DNA from 3 places in the Bacillus sp. PK3-037 genome. Region 3 is predicted to be linked to each of the others. Evidence: predicted binding sites of a transcription regulator. Region 3 holds the regulator's gene; each other region holds the start of a gene.
The links. Region 3 encodes LexA, which represses DNA repair genes until DNA is damaged. Its sites were predicted from a motif close to CGAACATATGTTCG; they were not measured.
Positions count from the first base shown of each region.

Region 1: recA (recombinase RecA) is a predicted target of LexA. The motif match lies at 1,462-1,475, and genes of this name have one in related genera.
Region 2: M1D69_RS08990 (DNA polymerase IV) is a predicted target of LexA. The motif match lies at 3,978-3,991, and genes of this name have one in related genera.

Region 1 covers NZ_CP096408.1:2,339,271-2,346,211, forward strand. The annotation lists gene M1D69_RS11930 (serine hydrolase domain-containing protein) at 1-169, opposite strand, end outside; gene recA (recombinase RecA) at 343-1,389, opposite strand; gene M1D69_RS11940 (competence/damage-inducible protein A) at 1,562-2,812, opposite strand; gene pgsA (CDP-diacylglycerol--glycerol-3-phosphate 3-phosphatidyltransferase) at 2,831-3,412, opposite strand; gene rodZ (cell shape determination protein RodZ) at 3,462-4,376, opposite strand; gene M1D69_RS11955 (DUF3388 domain-containing protein) at 4,395-5,186, opposite strand; gene M1D69_RS11960 (DUF3243 domain-containing protein) at 5,316-5,573, opposite strand; gene ymfI (elongation factor P 5-aminopentanone reductase) at 5,653-6,381, opposite strand; gene yfmH (EF-P 5-aminopentanol modification-associated protein YfmH) at 6,433-6,941, opposite strand, start outside.
Region 2 covers NZ_CP096408.1:1,728,680-1,735,620, reverse strand. The annotation lists gene M1D69_RS09015 (iron-sulfur cluster biosynthesis family protein) at 7-330, opposite strand; gene M1D69_RS09010 (GNAT family N-acetyltransferase) at 327-1,358, opposite strand; partial or broken gene M1D69_RS09005 (antibiotic biosynthesis monooxygenase family protein) at 1,336-1,693, opposite strand; gene M1D69_RS09000 (GNAT family N-acetyltransferase) at 1,706-2,176, opposite strand; gene M1D69_RS08995 (YolD-like family protein) at 2,360-2,698, opposite strand; gene M1D69_RS08990 (DNA polymerase IV) at 2,695-3,933, opposite strand; gene M1D69_RS08985 (YqzH family protein) at 4,101-4,307, shown strand; gene M1D69_RS08980 (MDR family MFS transporter) at 4,761-5,990, shown strand; gene M1D69_RS08975 (hypothetical protein) at 6,045-6,206, shown strand; gene M1D69_RS08970 (VOC family protein) at 6,203-6,589, opposite strand; gene coaA (type I pantothenate kinase) at 6,595-6,941, opposite strand, start outside.
Region 3 covers NZ_CP096408.1:2,148,468-2,155,408, reverse strand. The annotation lists gene M1D69_RS11215 (YndJ family protein) at 1-115, shown strand, start outside; gene M1D69_RS11210 (hypothetical protein) at 226-537, shown strand; gene M1D69_RS11205 (poly-gamma-glutamate hydrolase family protein) at 778-1,536, shown strand; gene M1D69_RS11200 (YndM family protein) at 1,559-2,011, opposite strand; gene M1D69_RS11195 (spore coat protein) at 2,020-2,319, opposite strand; gene M1D69_RS11190 (DUF892 family protein) at 2,316-2,519, opposite strand; gene fosM (FosM family fosfomycin resistance protein) at 2,716-3,138, shown strand; gene M1D69_RS11180 (hypothetical protein) at 3,220-3,648, shown strand; gene lexA (transcriptional repressor LexA) at 4,041-4,658, opposite strand; gene yneA (cell division suppressor protein YneA) at 4,816-5,127, shown strand; gene M1D69_RS11165 (YneB family resolvase-like protein) at 5,145-5,798, shown strand; gene M1D69_RS11160 (DUF896 domain-containing protein) at 5,862-6,095, shown strand; gene tkt (transketolase) at 6,270-6,941, shown strand, end outside.

The sequences.
Region 1 (6,941 bases), 190 kb from region 3:
AAACCGCCGCAGCTTCTTGAGATGGTTCGGCTTCTTCATCCTCTCGATGAACAGCATTCCAAATCATGAAACAAATGATTGCCGCCAACATACCAAACAAAAATTTTCCTCTTTTATTTAGTTTTCTGCGTCTGCGCTTCGCGGTTCTTCTGTGAGTGGGGCTTGTCATCCATTTTATCCTCCCAATCTAATTTCAAATACACACGTTTTGTTAGACGTATGAAGCACTATAAAAGTTGTCAAAAAAACCAATTTATTTATCATTATTTTGCAGAAAATATAAAAGAAAAAAAAGCAGAGTTTTCACTCTGCCTTTTTTATCATTTCAAATTCATTTTATTTTTATTCTTCAAATTCGAGTTCTTCCTGTGTCTCTTCCGTCTGCTGCTGTACTACTCCGTTATTATCTAAGCCGTAATGTTCACGAATTTGCTCCTGAATCATCAGCATGATATCTTTATTTTCTTTTAAGAATTGTTTGGCATTTTCACGGCCTTGGCCAAGACGCTCTTCTTCATAAGAGTACCATGAACCGCTTTTTTGCACGATATCAAGTTCAGTTCCGAGATCAATGATTTCGCCTTCTTTTGAGATACCTTCTCCATACATAATATCAACCTCAGCTGTACGGAACGGAGGAGCCACCTTGTTTTTCACGACTTTAATTCTCGTTTTATTCCCCATAACGTCGTTGCCTTGTTTCAGCTGTTCAGCACGGCGTACCTCAAGACGAACGGAAGAGTAGAATTTCAGCGCACGACCGCCGGGAGTCGTTTCCGGGTTTCCGAACATAACGCCGACTTTTTCACGAATTTGGTTAATGAAAATCGCAATTGTTTTCGATTTGTTGATAGCCCCTGAAAGCTTACGAAGCGCTTGAGACATTAAACGTGCCTGCAAACCGACATGTGAATCTCCCATGTCGCCTTCAATTTCCGCTTTCGGAACGAGCGCCGCTACAGAGTCGACAACAACGATGTCAACTGCACCACTTCGAACCAACGCTTCTGCAATTTCAAGCGCCTGCTCGCCTGTGTCAGGCTGAGACAGTAAAAGCTCTTCGATATTGACACCGAGTTTTTGTGCGTATACCGGGTCTAGCGCGTGCTCCGCATCGATAAACGCAGCTTGTCCTCCCTGCTGCTGAACCTCAGCAATTGCATGAAGCGCCACAGTTGTTTTACCTGAGCTTTCAGGACCGTATACTTCAATAATCCGTCCGCGGGGATACCCGCCTATTCCCAGTGCCGTATCAAGAGCGAGGGAGCCGCTTGGGACAGTAGAAATTCTTGTATCTGTCTTTTCTCCCAGTTTCATAATGGAACCTTTGCCGAACTGCTTTTCTATTTGTTTAAGAGCCATATCTAAGGCTGCCTGACGATCACTCATTCTATTTTTTCCTCCTTTATGTTACCACTACATATACTATACCCTGTTTGAAGGGATTTGCCAAGAAAAAAGCGAACGCATATTCGGATTTTTTCTTGGCCTGATTTCTACCAAAATATCATAATGAGTCAGAGAAATCATGTTTTTTGAGGAGGATAGTGTGCTGAAAACATTATTTTTGCTCTAACAGTTTTAAAATTAAATGGCAGCCATATTTAGCAGCACGTTTTCTGATTCCTGTTCTGGAGCCTGCAAAATGAAACTCGTGAACCTCTTCTTTTCCGTTTGCAGAAATACCGATAAACACATGTCCAGGTGCATGGCCTTCTTGAGTATCAGGGCCGGCAACACCGGTAAAGCTAATGCCAATATCGCTTCCAGTGAGCTGCTGAACACCCTTTGCGAGCTCAGATGCGCATTCCTCGCTGACTGCGCCGAAACGGTCCAATGTTTCCTTTTTGACGCCGAGCACATTTTGCTTCACTTCGTTTGAATAGCAAACAACGCCGCCGGAAAACAATGCTGAAGCGCCGCTAAGGTCTGTCAGCCATTCAGAAAACAGACCGCCGGTAAAGCTTTCTGCGGCAGAAAGCGTGATGCCTTTTTCCTTGCATGCTTTAGATAGCTCTTTCACAAGCGATGTATCGTCGTAGCCATAGAAAAATTCACCGACACGTTCTAAAATAACGGCTTCTGTTTCTTTTAACAAACGCTCTGTTTCTTTTTCATCGGCATGTTTTGCTGTCAGGCGAAGCGTCACCTCTCCGTCCGCTGCCAACGGAGCGATCGTCGGGTTCGTCTGTGCATCAATGATATCTTCTAAATCAGCTTCAAGCTGAGATTCTCCAATACCGAAAAAGCGAAGAACAGTTGATACAATTTTTTCATTGGAGCCCATCTTTTTAAGAAGAAGCGGTTTTGCCTCATTTTCAAACATCGGACGCAATTCGCTCGGCGGCCCGGGAAGAAGCATATAAAAGCGCGAATCATGCTCTGTAAGCATTCCCGGCGCCATTCCAAAGTGATTCGCCAGTACGTCAGATCCTTCGATGACAAGCGCCTGTTTTCGGTTATTAGGTGACATCGTGCGTTTTGTTCGTTTGAAATAATCCTCAATGGATTGAAACGCCTCATCATTTAAAACGAGCGGACGTCCCAGCACATTTGCTATCGTCTCTTTTGTTAAATCATCTTTTGTCGGTCCGAGCCCTCCTGAAAAAATAATAAAATCAGAGCGCTCTTCAGCAATGCGGATGACCTGCTTCAGCCGCTCCGGATTATCACCGACTGCTGTATGGTAAAATACGTTTACTCCGATTTCTGCCAGCTGTTTGCTGATAAATTGAGCATTTGTATTAGCAATCTGACCAAGTAAGAGCTCTGAACCGACTGCAATAATCTCTGCTTTTTTTGGAAATTCCATCACGTATGTCCTTCTTTCTTAGTTAGATGTTTTTAGCGCTTCCCAGTTTTTAGCGAAATAGTCCCAGCCTGATACAACGGTAAAGAATACGGCTACCCATAACGCCAGGTCAGCGAACGGAAATGACACAAGCTCAAACGGAAGATTGTGAAGAAGCAATGCAGATACTGCAATGATTTGTGCCCAGGTTTTAATTTTACCAAGCATATTGGCAGCGACTACTTCTCCCGTTCCGGCTAATACAAGCCTTAAACCTGTTACGGCAAACTCCCGGCTGATAATCACAATGACCATCCAAGCTGGAGCAAGATCAAATTGAACAAGGATAATTAACGCTGCTGATACGAGAAGTTTGTCCGCAAGCGGATCGAGAAATTTCCCAAAGTTTGTAACAAGGTTCAGTTTGCGGGCATAATAACCATCTATCCAATCTGTCGTCGATGCAATAATAAATAAGATAGCGCCCGCCAAGTGTGTGACCGGAATGGATTCGTCTCCAAATTCGAGCCTGCCCCAGTCAAACGGCGCCAGCATGATAATCATGAAGATTGGGATTAATGCAATTCTTGCTAGTGTGATTTTATTCGGTAAGTTAAACATAAAGCCCCTCCAGTTTCATACTCGGACGTGAAGAAAAGTCATCTGGTGATTAAGATGACTTTTCTTCCTTTTTATTTACAATCTTTATTGTTTGTGCCATCACTTCTTTAGGATCAAGTTTATATGAAAGAACCTCACCGTTGATTTTTATTTTCAGGTTAGGTGCATATCCTGTGCGGATTTCAACTTGTTTCTGATCAGTTATGTCTTTTTTATACGTTTCGTCTTTTTTCAGTGTACCCTCTTTAAGAGAGCTGCTGTTTTCATCGCGCACTCGAATCCAAGAGCTGTCTGAAGCCTTCAGCTCAAGTTCGATTTTGTCAGCGCCGGACACTTCATAAGTTGTTACAGATCCTTCAGTGCCAGTTGCTTTCACCTCTAGTTTGTCACTGTCACTGTCTTCTTTTTTATCTTCTTTGTCTTTCGTTTCTTTTTTCGTGTCTGTCTCTTTTTCAGAGCTGTTGGTTTGATTCTCTTTCAGCGTTGAATCTTTAGGGATCTCATACTTGCTTTCACTTTTCGCGATTGATTTTTCTGATGCCGCATTGCTATTATCATCGTTTTTATGATTCGCAAACTGAATTATAGCGTAAACAATGGCGATCACGACAATCACGCCGAGAATCACAAGTATTGTAGGCAGCAATTCCAGCGCCTTAGAAGCAGGCTTTGGCATTTCCTTCTGCAGATTCATGCCGGAGATTTTTTCAGACACATCGTCATGATACGTATTCGGGATATCTTTTTTATGCTCCTCAAACAATTGGTCAGCATCAAGCCCAACGGCTTCCGCATATTGCTTGATGAAAGCCCGGACATAAAACTTACCCGGAATAATGTCATAATTTCCTTCCTCCAAGGCGGTTAAATACCTTTTTTGAATCTTAGTTGCCGCTTGGAGATCATCCAATGACATTGCTTTTTCCTCTCTGGCTTCTTTCAGCCGGATTCCTAGTTCAGTCACAACAAACACCTTCCAATTTTAAAAATCAAAGCTTGAAAACCCGGATTGATCAAACATTTGGGGTTCTTCAGCATGTTCATATGTAATAACCTCATCAGGATCATTTCTCAGTTCAATAATATAATCAAAGTCATCTAGTGTATACTCTGTATTTTGAACGAATATGTCCGGATGCTCCACCACTTTTGTAGCAGGCAGCCTCATGATTTCCCTCACCAGCTGCAGGTGGCGTTCTGATCCTCTTCTTGTCGATACAATGCCGTCAATGATAAAGACATTTTCAGTACTGTATTCATCGGCAATCAGCTGGCTTCTGATTGTCTGTTTCAGCAAGGTAGATGACACAAACAGCCACCTTTTGCTGGCGCATACGCTGGAAGCTACGATTGACTCCGTTTTCCCGACGCGCGGCATTCCCCGGATCCCGATTAATTTATGGCCTTCTTTTTTGAACAGTTCGGCCATAAAATCGACTAATAAGCCCAGCTCGTCCCGTTCAAAGCGAAATGTTTTCTTATCATCGGCATCCCTCTGGATGTACCGGCCGTGACGCACGGCGAGGCGGTCGCGAAGCCTTGGTTCTCTCAGCTTCGTTACTTTAATTGTTTCCATCGTTTTTAAGATTGATTCTAATCGTTTAATTTGATCTATATGGCGGCACCTGAGCAGCATTCCCCTTCTGGAAAGATCGACGCCGTTTATCGTTACGATGTTAATAGAAAGCATCCCGAGAAGAGATGAAATATCCCCGAGCAGTCCGGGGCGGTTCACTTGAATTTCATATTCAAAATACCATTCGAGCTTTGCCAAATGATATACCCCCTTCATTGTGGCAAAATTTTACCTTCCTTTATCATAAAGCATTTTTCTCTAATTAGAAAGAAGAATGTTGCTATGATGGGGAAAACATAAAAAAGAGAGGAAGAATCTCCTCTCTTCTTAATGAGTGCTGTTATTTTCAACAAGCTTAACCATCATATTGGCAATGGCGTGCTGTTCTTCTTTAGATGCTACGCTCCAAAGATCTGCCAGCACTTTTTCCTGCTCGTTCTTAGAATCCACTTCATTAGCCAGGTAACCGCCGATTTCTGTAGCAAGGTCAGTGATGGTATCCTGACTCATGCCTTTATCTTGCGCATAGTTTAAACGATCACCAAGGAAATTCTTCCAATTATCCCAGTTTTCTAATACTGACATGTGAGTTTCCTCCATTTCATGTGAAGTTACAAAATTATTTTGTCCTTCTTAAAAGAAACTATACACATTTTATTTTGCATCAGCAGTGCCAGCCGCCGTTAACTGACAGAATCTGTCCAGTAATATAGGAAGCTTTTTCAGACAGGAGAAATGCTGCCGCCTCGGCAACTTCTTTCGGCTGTGCAAGCCTGCCGATCGGGATTTCATCAGCGATCTCTTCTAATTCATCCGGATTGAATTGATTCATCATGTTTGTATCTACAGCACCCGGCGCTACTGCGTTGACCCTGATACCGCTTGGGGCCAGCTCCTTAGCCAGTCCTTTTACAAACGAGTGCTGCGCTCCCTTTGCCATGCTGTACAGCACCTCACACGATGCGCCAGTCTCTCCCCAAATAGAGCTGACTGCCACGATCGCTCCCGATTTGTTACGGATCATGCCTGGAAGAAGGTTTCTCGTCAGCATGTAAGGACTTGCCACATGCAGCTGAACCATTTCCTGTACCGTAGCATTATCTACATCAGTAATCAGCCCGAAATGGCTTCTGCCGCTGTTTAAAACGATCGCATCAACCGGCTGAACAATTGATTTTGTTAGTTCATCAGCGCCAGTGGGAGTGGAGAGATCTCCTTGCAACATATCAGCATATATGCCAAATGACCGTTTCAGTTTTTCAGCAAGCTCTGCTGCCGCGCTTTCATTCTGATTGTAGTGCAAAAGCAGATCATATCCCTCTGCTGCAAGCGATTCACTTATGCTTTTGCCGATACCGCCGCTCGCCCCGGTCACTAATGCTGTTTTTTTCATCCTCTTTCCTTCTTTCCGCAGAAAAACACCCCTCACTTGGAGGGATGCATGTTAAGATTTAGGAACCACTTTGCAGACAGTCAGTCTGTCCTCAGCAATTTCCTCTTGTATGATTTGCTGCACATCCTCAAGGGTGATCTGCTCGAGAACAGTTACGATATCAAACAGGCTCATCTCCAAAAATGCATAGCGAGTGAATTGGTTGGCGATGTATTCAGGTGAGTTTAATGCCTTTAAAAATGACCCGATTTTTTTCTTTCTGGCAAGTTCAATCTTCTCAGCGGTGATGATTTCACCGGCACGAAGCAGCTTGCCTGAAATGTCTTCAGCCAATTTATCCGGTTCAGGCGTGTCTCCGCCAATGGCCGCAAAACCGAACCCATATTCAGCCGTAAAATCAAAGCTGAACGTTTCATCTATATACCCTTTTTCATAAAGGGACTCATATTGGGCAGAGCTTTTGCCGAACAAAGATTCAAGCAATAGGTTCATTGTAAGTTCATGCTTGAGCAGCTCTTTCCCTAATTTATACGGATGCTTTGATTTCAGCCCGACGAGAC
Region 2 (6,941 bases), 420 kb from region 3:
GTCTCCCTACTTTACTAATATGCTCATTCTTGGACTGAGCATTTGAGCCGGACTTTTCAGCGCCAGCGTTTTGGCTTTTTCATTGTAATCGATTGTCATTTGATCGTCAAAAAACACTTTTTGCGACGACTGGATATATAGCGGAATGCCGTTCGTTTCCAGCTGCTCACACTGTCCCGCTAATTCCTCTGTCACCCAGATGGTCGGTACACCGCTTACTGCGCAGCCGCATCCTTCAGCGTCATAACGGAGCTGTGCCTTTTTTCCCGGGTTGGCGTCAAGCGCCTGCTGCAGTGCCTGTTTTGCTGCATCTGTCACATGAATGTTCATAAGATGAAACCCCCGTTTTTTTCATTTTCGCTATTGTAGCACACCACGCGTCCGTTCGCATTGTTTCTGCCTTTTTTCCACCGCTTCGCTTTTTCTGCTGCAGCCTTGATCCAATCGGTTTTTCCCTGTATGTACTGTTTGATATTGTCCGGGTACTGGTCTGCCAGCTGTTTTTTGAGCGCGGCGTATTCATTCGCTATTTCCGGATGAGCTGTCAGATAATCTCTGAACACCAAATGCCTTTCAATAGCAGGATGCCCTCCCTCATAGATATGGACATGATGGGTACGCTTATTTCCGCCCTTTTGAAAATAGCGTCTGCCAATCATGCCGTTTTCTCCTTTCGGCATATAGCCGAGCTCCGCCATTTTCGAATCATATTGGTTCACCGCCGCGATATCCTTTACTGCAATCAGGATATCAATGACCGGCTTTGCCGCCATATTTGGTATCGATGTGCTTCCGACATGATACACGTCAATGATCTCCGGGCCGAGCACAAGCTTCAGACGATCTTTTTCCTCTCTGAACAGCCTTGCCCATTCTTCATTGTAGTGAACGACTTCAACCTTTCTTTTCGGATAGAGATGAAAGACTGACAGAAAAAGCCCCTCTGACGTTTTGACGGTTTTCGTCTTTACAAACCCTGCCTGCGTATACAGCGACACGGCCGGGTTGTTTTTCTCGGCTGTTACGACCTCGATTTTCTCAGCGTCTTCGTTCTGATCAATAACAAATTGCACGAGTGCTCGTCCGATGCCTTTTCTGAAACCGTCGGGATGCACAACAAGCCTGCAAATTGTCAGCTCATGCATAAACTTCTCGTATGAAATGACACCGAGCAGTTTCCCGTCTTCCCGGTATCCCGCAAATCGCTCTTGAGAGGCTCTGATATCCTCAGCTTTTTCGTGTAAAGCAGGGATTCCGTCAAAACCGATAAGCTCCGCTTCTTTTACATAAGCCGGCTTTTGAACGTCAATAATCTCACGCGATACAGCCTCTTCCTTATGCTGAAGAAATGCAATCATTTGTTTTCTCCTGAAAACAGCCGCTGCTTCTCGACTTTGGCGACGCGGACCGCATACGATTCATACCATACGCTTTTTCCTTTCGCTTTCGCTGCCTGGTGTTCGGTGTGATGCTTCCAATGATTGATTGCGTCCATACTCTCCCAATAGGAAACTGTGATGCCGGTTCCATCCGCTTCGCGAACGCTTTCCACACCTAAAAATCCGGGCTGGATCGCCGCAAGCGAAACCATCCGCTCTGCCGTTTCTCCATATGCTTCGTCATTTTCACTTTTGACAGAAGAAAAGATAACAGCATAATAAGGAGGCTCAGGTGTTTTTGTTAAAAAATCCATAGCGGTTCCTCCTCATATGTTTTTCACAAAAAGAACCCTGTCTTGGCCCGGTCCATCGTAATTTGCAAATACTGAGATGCCATTCACTGTTTTGCTGCCTTTTTCAATTTCAAATCCCAGTCTTGTATGATACGCGATTGACACCTTATTTACCGGGGACGTCACGCACTTTACCCGGGTGCATCCCCTCTTCTTAACTGCTTCAATAAACACATCGTATAATTGTTTTCCAATTTGCATTTTTCTGAAATCCGGATGCACACCGGAAAAATGGATGTACGCCGTTACAGGATCTGATTGCGATTGAAATCCGATTAAAAATCCAGTCATGCTGTTATGTTCATGTGTGATAAAGCTGGTGTCTTGAAAATGTTCAAAAAATAATCGCGGGAGCTTTTCTTTCAGCTGCCTGCCGCCCCACCATTCATTCATTACAGACGTTACCATTTCATAATCTGAAGACGTGATTGTTCGAATATCCATTACGATTTGATCTCCCTCCGTCTGGCAAAACGAATGTCTCTTTTTTCTCACAATATAAAAATTATATTTTGCCTGACTGGAATTGTAAATGCCTTCTTTTCTGTATCATACGTTTCCAGACTGCTGACGGAACAATGTTTGCTATTTTCACATCTAGTTCTCCCCCTCCAGGAGGGGGAACATTTACAGAAAAATATCAAGCACCTGATCAAGTCTCAGCTTACAGAGCTTGCCGGCGTCCCCTTTTATCCACACTGTTTTTTCAAATTCCTCATAGCGGCAGATTTTCCCGCTGCAGGTGACAATTTCGCCATCCTGAAAGCAGCTGACAGTGATATCCTGAGCAAATTCCATTGCCATGCAAAGCGTTTGGTTCATCTCCTCCAGCTTATCCGAATCAAGGATTGGCCTTTGCAGCTTCTGTTTATGGTGTTTTCTCTCAAGCAGGCTTTGTTTATGTTCAGGCAGAAACATTCGGCTTCCTTCCCACAGCAGATTGCCTCTTTTTAAATGCTCATTCATTTATAATGCCCTCCTATTTTAGCCGCTCGTTCAAACGCCTGGCCTGCCGCTGTCAGTGAGGCCGCCCTGATGATCGCCGTGTCGCCGAACCGGTTTTTAATCCCGTCCATCACATAGCCGAGGCTCATCTTCTTTGCATAATCCTGAAATAAATTAAGCTGCCATACTTCATCAGATGAGAGCTGAGAGAGATTGACCCCGAGGCGGCGGACAGGCTTCCCGTCCCAAAACTTGAGAAACAGTCTGCATACAGCCTGGTACACATCCTGCGTAGAATTGGTCGGTTCCGCCAGCTTCACTTGCCGGTTGAAGCCGGTCGGCAAATCAAAGTCAGCCCCCCTGCAGCTCACCGAAACCGTCTGTCCCATCATCCCGGCGTTTCGGCTTCGCCTGCATACCTCTTCACTCAGCTCCAGCAGAACGACTTTTATTTCTTTGTCAAAGTGTTCATAGTCTTTCGGGAGTGTCATTCCGTGGCCAATTGCTTTTTGGCCGTCCAGCGATGCCGTTGACACAGGAGAATAGTCGATTCCGTTCGCCGTCATCCACAGCACGTGTCCGTTAATGCCCCATTTCTTTTTTAAAAGCTCGAGCGGAAAAACCGCAAGCCCGCCGATCGTGCTGATGCCCATTCGATTTAAATGATGTTTCATCCGGCTCCCGACGCCAAACATACTCCCTACCGGAAGCGGCCACATCTCGGTTTTCATATTTTCTTTCGTTAACGTGAAAATACCGTTCTTATTCTTTTTGGCAAAATTGTCACACGCGATTTTGGCGAGCGCTTTATTAGGGCCGATTCCGACCCGGGCATAAATGCCGACCTCCCGCATGATTCTGTCCTGAATGCTTTTAGCAATCTCCTCGGGCGCCCCAAACAGCTTCTGGCTGCCTGTGATATCCATGAACTGCTCGTCAATGGAATAGGGCTCCACGAGATCTGTATATTCCTCTAAAATGGCGGTGATTTGCAGCGATACATCAATATACCGCTGCATACGAGGCCGGAGCACAACAGCTTCAGGGCATTTTTCCTGCGCTTCCCACAGGCGTGAGGCATTGGCTACCCCTTTTCGTTTCGCCAGCGGGCATGCAGCCAATACAACTCCGCCCCGCCTTTCCGGATCACCCGAAACAATCACCGGCTGATTTTTCAAATGTGGATTTTCCGCTTTCTCTACAGATGCATAAAACGATTGCATGTCAACGAGAAAAATCACTTTTTCTTTCATCATACACACCTCTAAAAAGAACTTATGTTCGCTTTCACTATTATATGCGAAAATATGTTCGATTTATACTGGTAAATGATTCTTGTCTGACAGAAAATATGATGCAAGGGTTTGAGAGAAGGAAAACATTTAGTAGAATGAAAGCGAACCATAGAGATAGGAGAGTCGAAATGGAGAAATTTGTCGAAAAAATGCTGGGACAGGCATTGCGCCAATACGGCCGAAATGTTGCCGTTGATCCGTTAAGCCCGTATGAAAAACAAAGCCTGAAAGCTGCTTTAGAGGAAAGACAAAATGAAGATCCAGACGAGGACCTGCATGCGCATATAGAGGATATCATTTATGACTACGTCACAAACCAAGGGCTGTTTTCTTAGTGTCATGCACCTTCATTGTTGGAGAAATTTCGTATATCTGTTTTCGTATGGCCAGAAGGGACGCGGCTGATATCGACGGGAAGCGCCCCTTCTCATATAGGAGCGCTCAAGCCCATCAGCATAAACTTTAGCCTGATGCCCCGTCTCACTCAGCATTCAGGAACCCGATTCTCCCGCATTCCTAGTGTCTTTTAAACTGGCCAGGCATTTCTGCTCAATGAGAATCATGGTGAGATATAAACACCAGACAAAAAAATCTGAGCACTTCAACCTCCGCTTCAACGGCGTAAACGTGAAACATGAACCATTCAAAAACAAAGGTCATCCTGCGCACACATAGTGTAATACAATCCCATATAACCGGTAAGTAAAAATATTTAATCCTCCGTTGGATAAGGAAATTTTTTCATGTATGATAGAAAAAGATCTTACTAATAGGAGAGAACAATAAACATGAAGACATGGAAAGATATCCACCCAATCAGCTGGACAATTATTATCGGAACCATTTTTGGGAGGATGGCAACATCGATGAGCATTCCGTTTTTAGCGATTTATTTAACAGCTGTCCAAGGCGCATCAGCATCCTACGCGGGGCTTGTCATTGCGGCGAGCTCATCAGTCGGTATCATTGCAAGCTTTTATGGCGGATATATCTCGGACAAATTCGGCAGAAAGAACATGATGCTTGTATCCATTTTCGGCTGGATGTTGGTGTTTGCAGGGTTTGCGGCCGCTTCTCACCTCTGGGTATTTTTTGTGGTAAATGCGTTAAACGGACTTTGCAAATCACTGTTTGAACCTGCTTCAAAGGCTTTGCTGTCAGATATGACAGAAGAAAAAACAAGATTGCTGGTTTTTAATTTACGGTATGCAGCCATTAATATCGGCGTTGTCTTCGGCCCTGTGCTCGGTCTGTACTTTGGTTCATCACAATCTACCGCTCCTTTTTTGGTGCCCGCGGTGATTTATGGGATGTACGGTGTCATCCTTGCCACCCAATTTAAAAAGCATCCACCCGCGACATTAGAACAATCCAGAAATCTGAACGTTCGGGAAGCGTTTATGGTAACGCAAAAGGATCGTCTTTTTACAGTTGCTCTTATCGGCATTACACTATGCATCTTCGGCTATTCGCAGTTCAGCTCTACATTCCCGCAATATATGGCGCAAAATCCTTTTATCGAAAATGGGACAAAATTGTACGGCTGGATGCTGACATTAAACGCAATTGTTGTTTTGGCAACACAGTTTCCCATCGTCCACCTTGGTAAACGGTTTTCGCCGCTTTGCTCCCTGATGCTCGGCAATATCATGATCAGCGCCAGCATGATCATCCTGACCATGTCACACGGGGTTTCTTCATTTGTTATCATTGTGATTGCATTTACAATTGGAGAAGTGCTCTTATTCTGTATGATGGATTTGTTTGTAGACCAGATTGCAAAACCCGGATTAAAAGGAACGTATTTCGGAGCGATTGGCTTTTCGCAGTTTGGGAATGTGATTGGCCCTTGGGCCGGCGGCTTATGTATAGATGCATTTGGTGCCGGGCATCCAAGTTCCATTTTTTCTGTACTTAGCGGCATCACCCTGCTTGGCCTGCCGTTTTTAGTGTTTGCCTATCGGAGGATGAAAGCGGGAATCACTGAGCAGCAACCCGGACTGGGGAAGCCGCTTTAACACAAGAAGACGGGAGAGAATCGCTCTCTCCCGCAAAAAACGAGGTGATGAAATATGAATATAGGTGATATCATGTTTCAGCTGATCGTATTTTTCATGTTTGCCGCTGTTATCTCGGCGGCTGTGATCGGCTTTACATATGCGAAAAACCGTAAAGCACAGCTGGACCGAATCGAAAAAAAGCTTAACAGCATGTCCGAAGACCAAAACGATTAACCGTTTGGGGCAACAAGCTCTACCTTGATCCGGTCAGGGTCCTCACAATAGACTGCATAATGCCCGTCTCCTCCGGCAAAAGGATGCCGGTCTCGGTACAGCACACGATAGCCTTTCGCCATCAATTTTTCAGTCATCAGGTCGACTTGAAGCTTGGATTCAGCATGAAACGCGAGATGGTTCAGCCCGACACGGCACCTGTGATATTTCGGCTCTAGATATTCTTCTTTTGCCTGAACAATCACAAGGTAAAAGTGATCTTTCTTCCAGCTGATGCCGGAACTCCATTTTTGAAACTCTTTATAGCCAATCTCTGCTAAAAACCATCCCCAAAACCGCTTAGACGCTTCCAAATCGGAGACATACAGTTCAATATGATGCATAATGATCACACCCTTCTGACTAACACTTCTTCTACCTTATGCCGGTCTCCCTTTCGCAGTATTAAATCTGACCTGAATTTAGTCGGCAAAATATTTTCATATAAATTAGGGCGGTTGACACTCTCCCAAATCGAGGTTGCCATCTCGTCAGCCTCCTGGTCAGACAGGTCTTTAAATTTATGAAAATAAGAGTCCGGATTTTGAAAGGCTGTTTCCCGAAGAAGGCGGAAACGCTCTAAATACCAGGTAAGAATCCGGCTTTCGTCCGCATCTACGTAAATTGAAAAATCAAAGAAATCGGAAACAAAGATGCGTGGATTTTCCCGGTCATCCTCCAAGGTCGGCGATTGAA
Region 3 (6,941 bases):
TCTAATAAAGGCTCCGGCGGGTGCAAGCAGGTTAACAGCTGTTCACGAAATGTGGCTGTTTGGGATTCAATTTCTAACTGTAGATTATGACATTACATATTGCCCGTCCAAATGAATAATATATAACAAAGACAATAGTTCATCTGACAGTCTCTCGTCCGGTAAACAATCGGTTCGGCACATTTTCATGCTGCGCCTCATACAGACGGGGAAGGAAGGGTTTTTATGTTTTATATCAGTTTGTTTCTGATTGTATGGCTGGCTGCGGGATTTGCAGTGGGGATGAAGCAAGTTTATGTCGATCAGCTGTTCGATAAAGATGTAATCGACAGGTTTGAAAAAGAAGCAGGTGACCATGATCTTGTTGACCGTTTTATCAAAAATCGTTTCATTTATATTGCAGCAGTTACTTTAAGCGGGTTTATTGCTGTTTACAGTGAAATAAAAGCCATGCCGCAAAAGCGGAGAATAAGAAAAATTGAAAAAGACATTAATAAGCTCAATAAAGTAAAGAAACGCGGGAATAACAGAAAGTAAAAGGTGCACAAGCCAGCAGGCGGGTGCATTTTTTTATTTTAATGGGGGAATGAGAATAAAGCCGGTGCGATCTTACTTTTTTGCTAAGGAGTATAAATTCATAAATGTGAAGAACAGCGCCCGGGCTAATGGTATATAATATTGTGAATTTAACAAAAATTTAACAAGGAGGACGATATAATTCGTGCTAAAGCCTCAAAGAGTCCAGCATCCTGTGTTTTTGGTTTTGAGGCGGAGTAGATGAAACCGGCCAAAGTATCCCTGCTCCGCCGTTTGCTCCATTCCTTGAAGCATGTTGATTGTAACATAGCCAAACGTTTTCCATCAACTTTAAAAAATGTAAAATTGCTGTTAATTTTCTTGTTGTTTGTTCCGGTTTCTTCTGTATATGCAGAGGATATCTATCAGAACTTCGAGGAATTAAAGAATCACGAAGATCCTTCAGATTATAACATTGCCACAAAAGAAACCGGCAGCTCTGTGCTTGTTGTAGCTATTCACGGAGGAGGTATTGAAGGCGGCACAAGTGAATTGGCGAGAGAGCTCAGCAAAGAATATTCCATGTATTTGTTTGAAGGTTTGAAGACGTCTGGAAATTCAGTACTGCATATAACAAGCACACATTTTGATGAGCCTCAGGCACTCAAGCTTGTAGCAAGTCATGAGTATGTTATTTCATTGCATGGATATGCAGGAGAGGACCAACTGATACAAATCGGCGGAACAGACCGATCAAGAGCGGCAGAATTAGTTTCAAAACTGCAAAAAGCCGGTTTTCCGGCTCAATTGCTTGGTACGGATCATCCGCATGCAGGCGTAAGTCCAAACAATATAGCGAATAAATCAAAAACCGGTTTGAGCATCCAGTTAGAGATGAGTACAGGTTTCAGAGAATCTTTGTTTGGCATCTTTTCTTTAAAAAGCAGATCCGTGACTCAAAATGAGAGGTTTTATGATTTTACAGAAGTGATGACCCATTTCATAGAAAACAGTTATTAAAATAAGGAGGCTTTGCGCCTCCTTATTTTTCGTCCTTCTGATCATTGGCTTCAGGAAACAATTCATCTGATGCCTCAGTTTGATATTGCAAAGTGTTGTCTTTGACAGTCAGTTCGTTTCGGAATGTTTCATCCAGCACATTTTTCAGTAAATACCGGTGAAAAAAATATTCAAAAACTGTAAGGCAGACAGATGCAATCAGAGCGGCTGCAAACGGTGAGAAACCGTTTCTAGTTTGCGTTTCAAGAAAGACCCAAAGAATAACGAGTGAAAGTCCGAAGTCAGCCAGTGAAGCTGTCATATTGCTGGTTCTCGGCAAGATCAGGATGTCACCGGAAAGGTATGTTACAAAGCTTAAGAAAAATGCAATAAACAGCACACTTAAAAAGGAAGCATGGTAAACTCTATCCAAAATCACATACAATAGGGCAAGAGTTAAAGCTGTCTTAGAAGCAAGAGCGATAATATGTTTCATTTGATCACCTATATTTGTGGCAAATCTTTAGCGGTATCTGCAGCCTCAAGATCGACACTTATTTGCTGAGTTAAATCTTTAGAATGATAAAAACCCTTTGCAGCCATATAATGAAAAATTTGTTCATGGGTATTCATCGCGTCATGTAAATATTGCTGCAGCGTTTCTCTGACTTCTGGGGAAGAAGATTCTGTGATGGCAGCTGCAATATTTCTAACGCCTGTCTTTGCCGATATTAAAAAATCCGTTGCGATCACTTGTTCGGTCATGCTGCCCATTCCAGCTAATTTTTGAAAGAACTCATTCACGCTTGTTCACCTCTCACTGACAGCAATTCCTGCAAACGCGCAACCTGCTGTTTTGTTTTTTGAGCATCCTGCTCAAGAATACTCTTTAATTCTTCATCTTGTACAAGTCCCGTCATGGTTGAAGATTTTGTCAAACAAAGATTCTTAAACGTAAGCAATTCGTGCAATTCCAACGTTTCATGAAGGCCGTAGCCATTCATAATGGTCATTCCCTTCTGAAGTAATATGGTTTATTTTGAACATATTGCTTTTGTTTACACTGGTATTTTTTGCTGGTCGTTTGAAACTTTCTGGCTTCAATGTCCGTACACAAGGGGTGGGGTGAGATTCTGTTAAAATAATCAATTATTCACTGGTTTTTAATCATCTATTTTTAAATACTAAGGAGGAGACGCAGTGGAGATCAAAGGGATCAATCACTTGTTATTTTCTGTTTCTGATTTACTGACTTCAATCGAGTTTTATCAAAATGTCTTTAATGCTAAACTGCTTGTTAAAGGAAGAAGCACTGCATATTTTGATTTAAACGGCATATGGCTGGCTCTCAACGAAGAGCGTGACATTCCCAGAAATGATATTAACGCTTCTTATACCCATATCGCTTTTACAATTGAGGAAAGCAAGTTTGAAGAAATATCCGCAAAATTAAAAAACCTTCATGTTACTATGTTGCCTGGGAGAGAACGAGATGAACGTGATCGAAAATCAATTTATTTCACTGATCCTGACGGCCATAAATTTGAATTCCATACAGGAACTCTTCAAGACAGGCTTCAATATTATAAGCAAGCTAAAACCCACATGGATTTTTACGATTGAAAAAGTACGGGAAACAGAGTAACAGGGGATATACATATTTATCTTCTGGGGTTAATATATGGTGAAGGAGGGGGATTGCAGTTGAGAAATAAAATATTGCTCATGACAGCTGTTTTACTATGTGTTTTTGGAACCGGGACCATTCATGCAGCAACTTCACAGTTTGAGCATAAAACCGACTTTATTCTAAATGACGGAACAAAAGCGTTTTATGTAGAAAACATTAGTGATGTATCGGCAATGGATTATTTTTTAGGATACCAATTTACGATATTAGGAGTGAACACTTGTTCAGTTGACATTAAGCTTCAGCGAATGGGACTTGCAGGGGATTATACTACGTTAAGCACAAAACAATTCACCGGTAATTGGTTTGACTTTAGCGCTCAAGATAAGGTTTCCATTGAACCTTATCACCGGTATCGAATATTAGCTGAAGAGCATTCAGAAGACTGTGCAAGTGTTCAGGTAAAAGGCCGCTATGGTGTAGAATATTTTAATTTTGATTGAAGCTCACATTTTTGAAAAGAAGTGAGCTTTTTTTTGCGGAATAAATTAACTAAATAAACTATGTACTAAATTTTCAGTATATTTACTTTTGCCACGCTCAATATAAAAGAGCAGAGTATAACTCATCTTTTCACGTCCAAAATTCGAAACATTTATAAGAAGAGAACGTCTAATTTGTTAAACAGCACTTTTTTTTAAAAGTTTCGTTAAGGAAAGAAAATTTCTTGACTTCAACAATTAAATGATGGATAATTATGGTGTAAACATGATGTTCTTTTTCCTCCTATTCAGGTTCGCACCTAAGCCAGGGCGAGCCTGCTTTTTTTAAAAACAAAACCCCCACTCCGCAAAGGAAGAGGGGGTTTATTCTTTGTAACTGATAGCTCAATAGTTTAATGGACAGTTCTGAACACACCAATTACTTTTCCTAATATGCTGACATTCTGCAGTATGATCGGAGCCATGGTTGGATTTTCAGGCTGTAAGCGAATGTGTGTATCCTCTTTATAGAAACGTTTTACCGTAGCTTCATCATCTTCTGTCATCGCCACTACGATTTCACCGTTATTCGCCGTGTTTTGCTGTTTAACAATAACATAGTCCTTATCAAGTATACCTGCGTCAATCATACTGTCACCCATGATCTCCAGCATAAACACATGCTCGTCCGGAGGAACCATACGATCAGGAAGCGGGAAGTATTCTTCAATGTTTTCAACCGCCGTAATAGGCGAGCCCGCCGTTACTTTTCCGATTACCGGAACATTAACGACTTGGCTTTTTGGAATCTCTACTTCTTCATCCAGAATTTCTATCGCTCTTGGTTTTGTCGGATCGCGTCTAATCAGCCCTTTTGTTTCCAAACGGGCCAAATGGCCGTGGACAGTAGAACTGGACGCAAGGCCGACAGCCTCTCCGATCTCTCTAACCGAAGGCGGATATCCTTTTGATTTAACCTCTGTTTTAATAAAACGGAGGATATCAAGTTGCCTTTTTGATAGCTTCGTCATTTTTTGCACCTCTAAACGTCGATTTTAAATAGATTATAGCATGATTTTCCTGACAGTACAAACATAGGTTCGAAAAAAACAATTGACAGAAACATTTGTTCGTATATACTGAAATTATAAAAAAAGCGAACAAACATTCTTGTCGGAGGTTGTTATCATGAATAAAGAATCTATTATTTTTGTCGGCCTGTTCACTGTGATTCTAAGCGTGGTTATCCTTCTGTTGTCATATACAAGCAGCGACCAGGAGCTTAATCAATATGTTAAAATAAAAGTTCAGTCTGGGGATACGCTCTGGTCGCTCGCTGATCAGGTGGATGACTCAAAAAAGATAAATAAAAGTGATTTTGTTGAATGGGTAGCTGAAAAAAATAATCTCCAGACGTCTGAGATTCAGCCTGGGGATGAATTGGTGATTCCATTAAAAAAGGAACACCCGGCTGCATACGAACTGGCTACTGTTAAATAGAGAGGAAAGGTAGAAAGGTGAAAGCACTCATTTATGCCCGAGTAAGCACAAATAAAGAACAGCAAGAAACCTCATTAAAGCGGCAGGAGGAGGAGCTTACGGCCATTGCTGCCGAGAACGGCATGGAAGTCGTCAAAGTGATTTCTGAAAAAGCCAGCGGATATGAAATGGACCGGGATGGTGTATTTGATTTGCTTGATCATATCAAGAATTCAAATATTGACGTGATTTTAGTTCAGGATGAAACAAGACTCGGCCGGGGAAACGCGAAAATTGCACTTCTTCATTGTATTTACAGGGAAGGTGTGAAAGTATATACGACCGCACACAGAGGTGAGCTGGAGTTATCAGAGGCTGACTCTATGGTGCTGGAAATCGTCAGCATTGTGGAGGAATACCAGCGGAAAATCCACAACATGAAAATTAAACGCGGAATGAAACGCGCAGTGAAAAATGGTTTTAAGCCACAAAAGAACCTGAAAAACCAGCATGAAAATAGCGGAAAAGAAAGAATAGAAGTTCCGATCTCGGAGATTGTCCGGTTGAGGGCGAATAAACTGACGTTTGCTGAAATCGCGGCTACGTTGAGAGGTTTTGGCTATGATGTGTCAAAGGCGACAGTCCATCGGCGTTTTCAGGAATACATAGAGAATGAGCAGACAGGCGAGTGAATCAGTTGTAAAACTCCTCTTGTTTTAGTAGTATATAGACAAAATGCAATAAAGGAGTTTATCATGATTTCAAACGAAAAAATTGCCAGAATCAATGAACTTGCCGCAAAAGCTAAAGCTGGCGTTATTACAGAAGAAGAAAAAGCTGAACAGCAAAAGCTCCGTCAAGAGTACCTAAAAGGATTTCGTTCTTCTATGAAAAACACATTAAAAAGTGTAAAAATCATTGATCCTGAAGGCAATGACGTAACACCTGAAAAGTTAAAGAGAGAAAAAAATAATAACAGACTTCACTAATATAAGAGGAATACGGCAATATCGTATTCCTCTTTTGTATATACTACAAACAACAGCGCTTTCTTCAGGTGACAAAATGTATCATGTTTCTCTCAAATTTAAGCTGAAACAGTTGAGAAAAAGTCGTCAGACATTTATGATGAAAGGGTACAACATATAAGGAAGGGGATTTTTATGGATACAATTGAAAAGAAATCAGTTGCTACCATTCGCACACTATCAATAGACGCTATTGAAAAAGCAAACTCTGGTCACCCTGGTATGCCTATGGGGGCAGCGCCAATGGCATATACGCTATGGACAAAATTTATGAAGGTAAATCCGGCAAACCCTGGGTGGTTTAACCGCGATCGTTTTGTTTTATCTGCGGGACACGGATCAGCACTTTTATACAGCATGCTTCATTTAAGCGGGTATGATCTCAGCATTGAAGACCTTAAGGGATTCCGCCAGTGGGGCAGCAAAACACCGGGGCATCCGGAATTCGGACATACAGCAGGTGTTGATGCAACAACAGGGCCGCTTGGACAAGGAATCGCAATGGCGGTCGGAATGGCTATCGCAGAACGCCATTTAGCCGAAACTTACAACCGCGATTCATTCAATGTAGTCGATCACTATACATACAGCATTTGCGGTGACGGCGATTTAATGGAAGGTATTTCTTCTGAAGCCGCTTCACTTGCAGGCCATCTTCAGCTTGGCCGTCTGATCGTATTATACGATTCTAATGACATCTCATTGGACGGAGATCTGGATCGTTCATTCTCTGAAAACGTGAAACAGCGTTTCGAGGCGATGAATTGGGAAGTTCTTTACGTTGAGGATGGAAACAATATTGAAGAA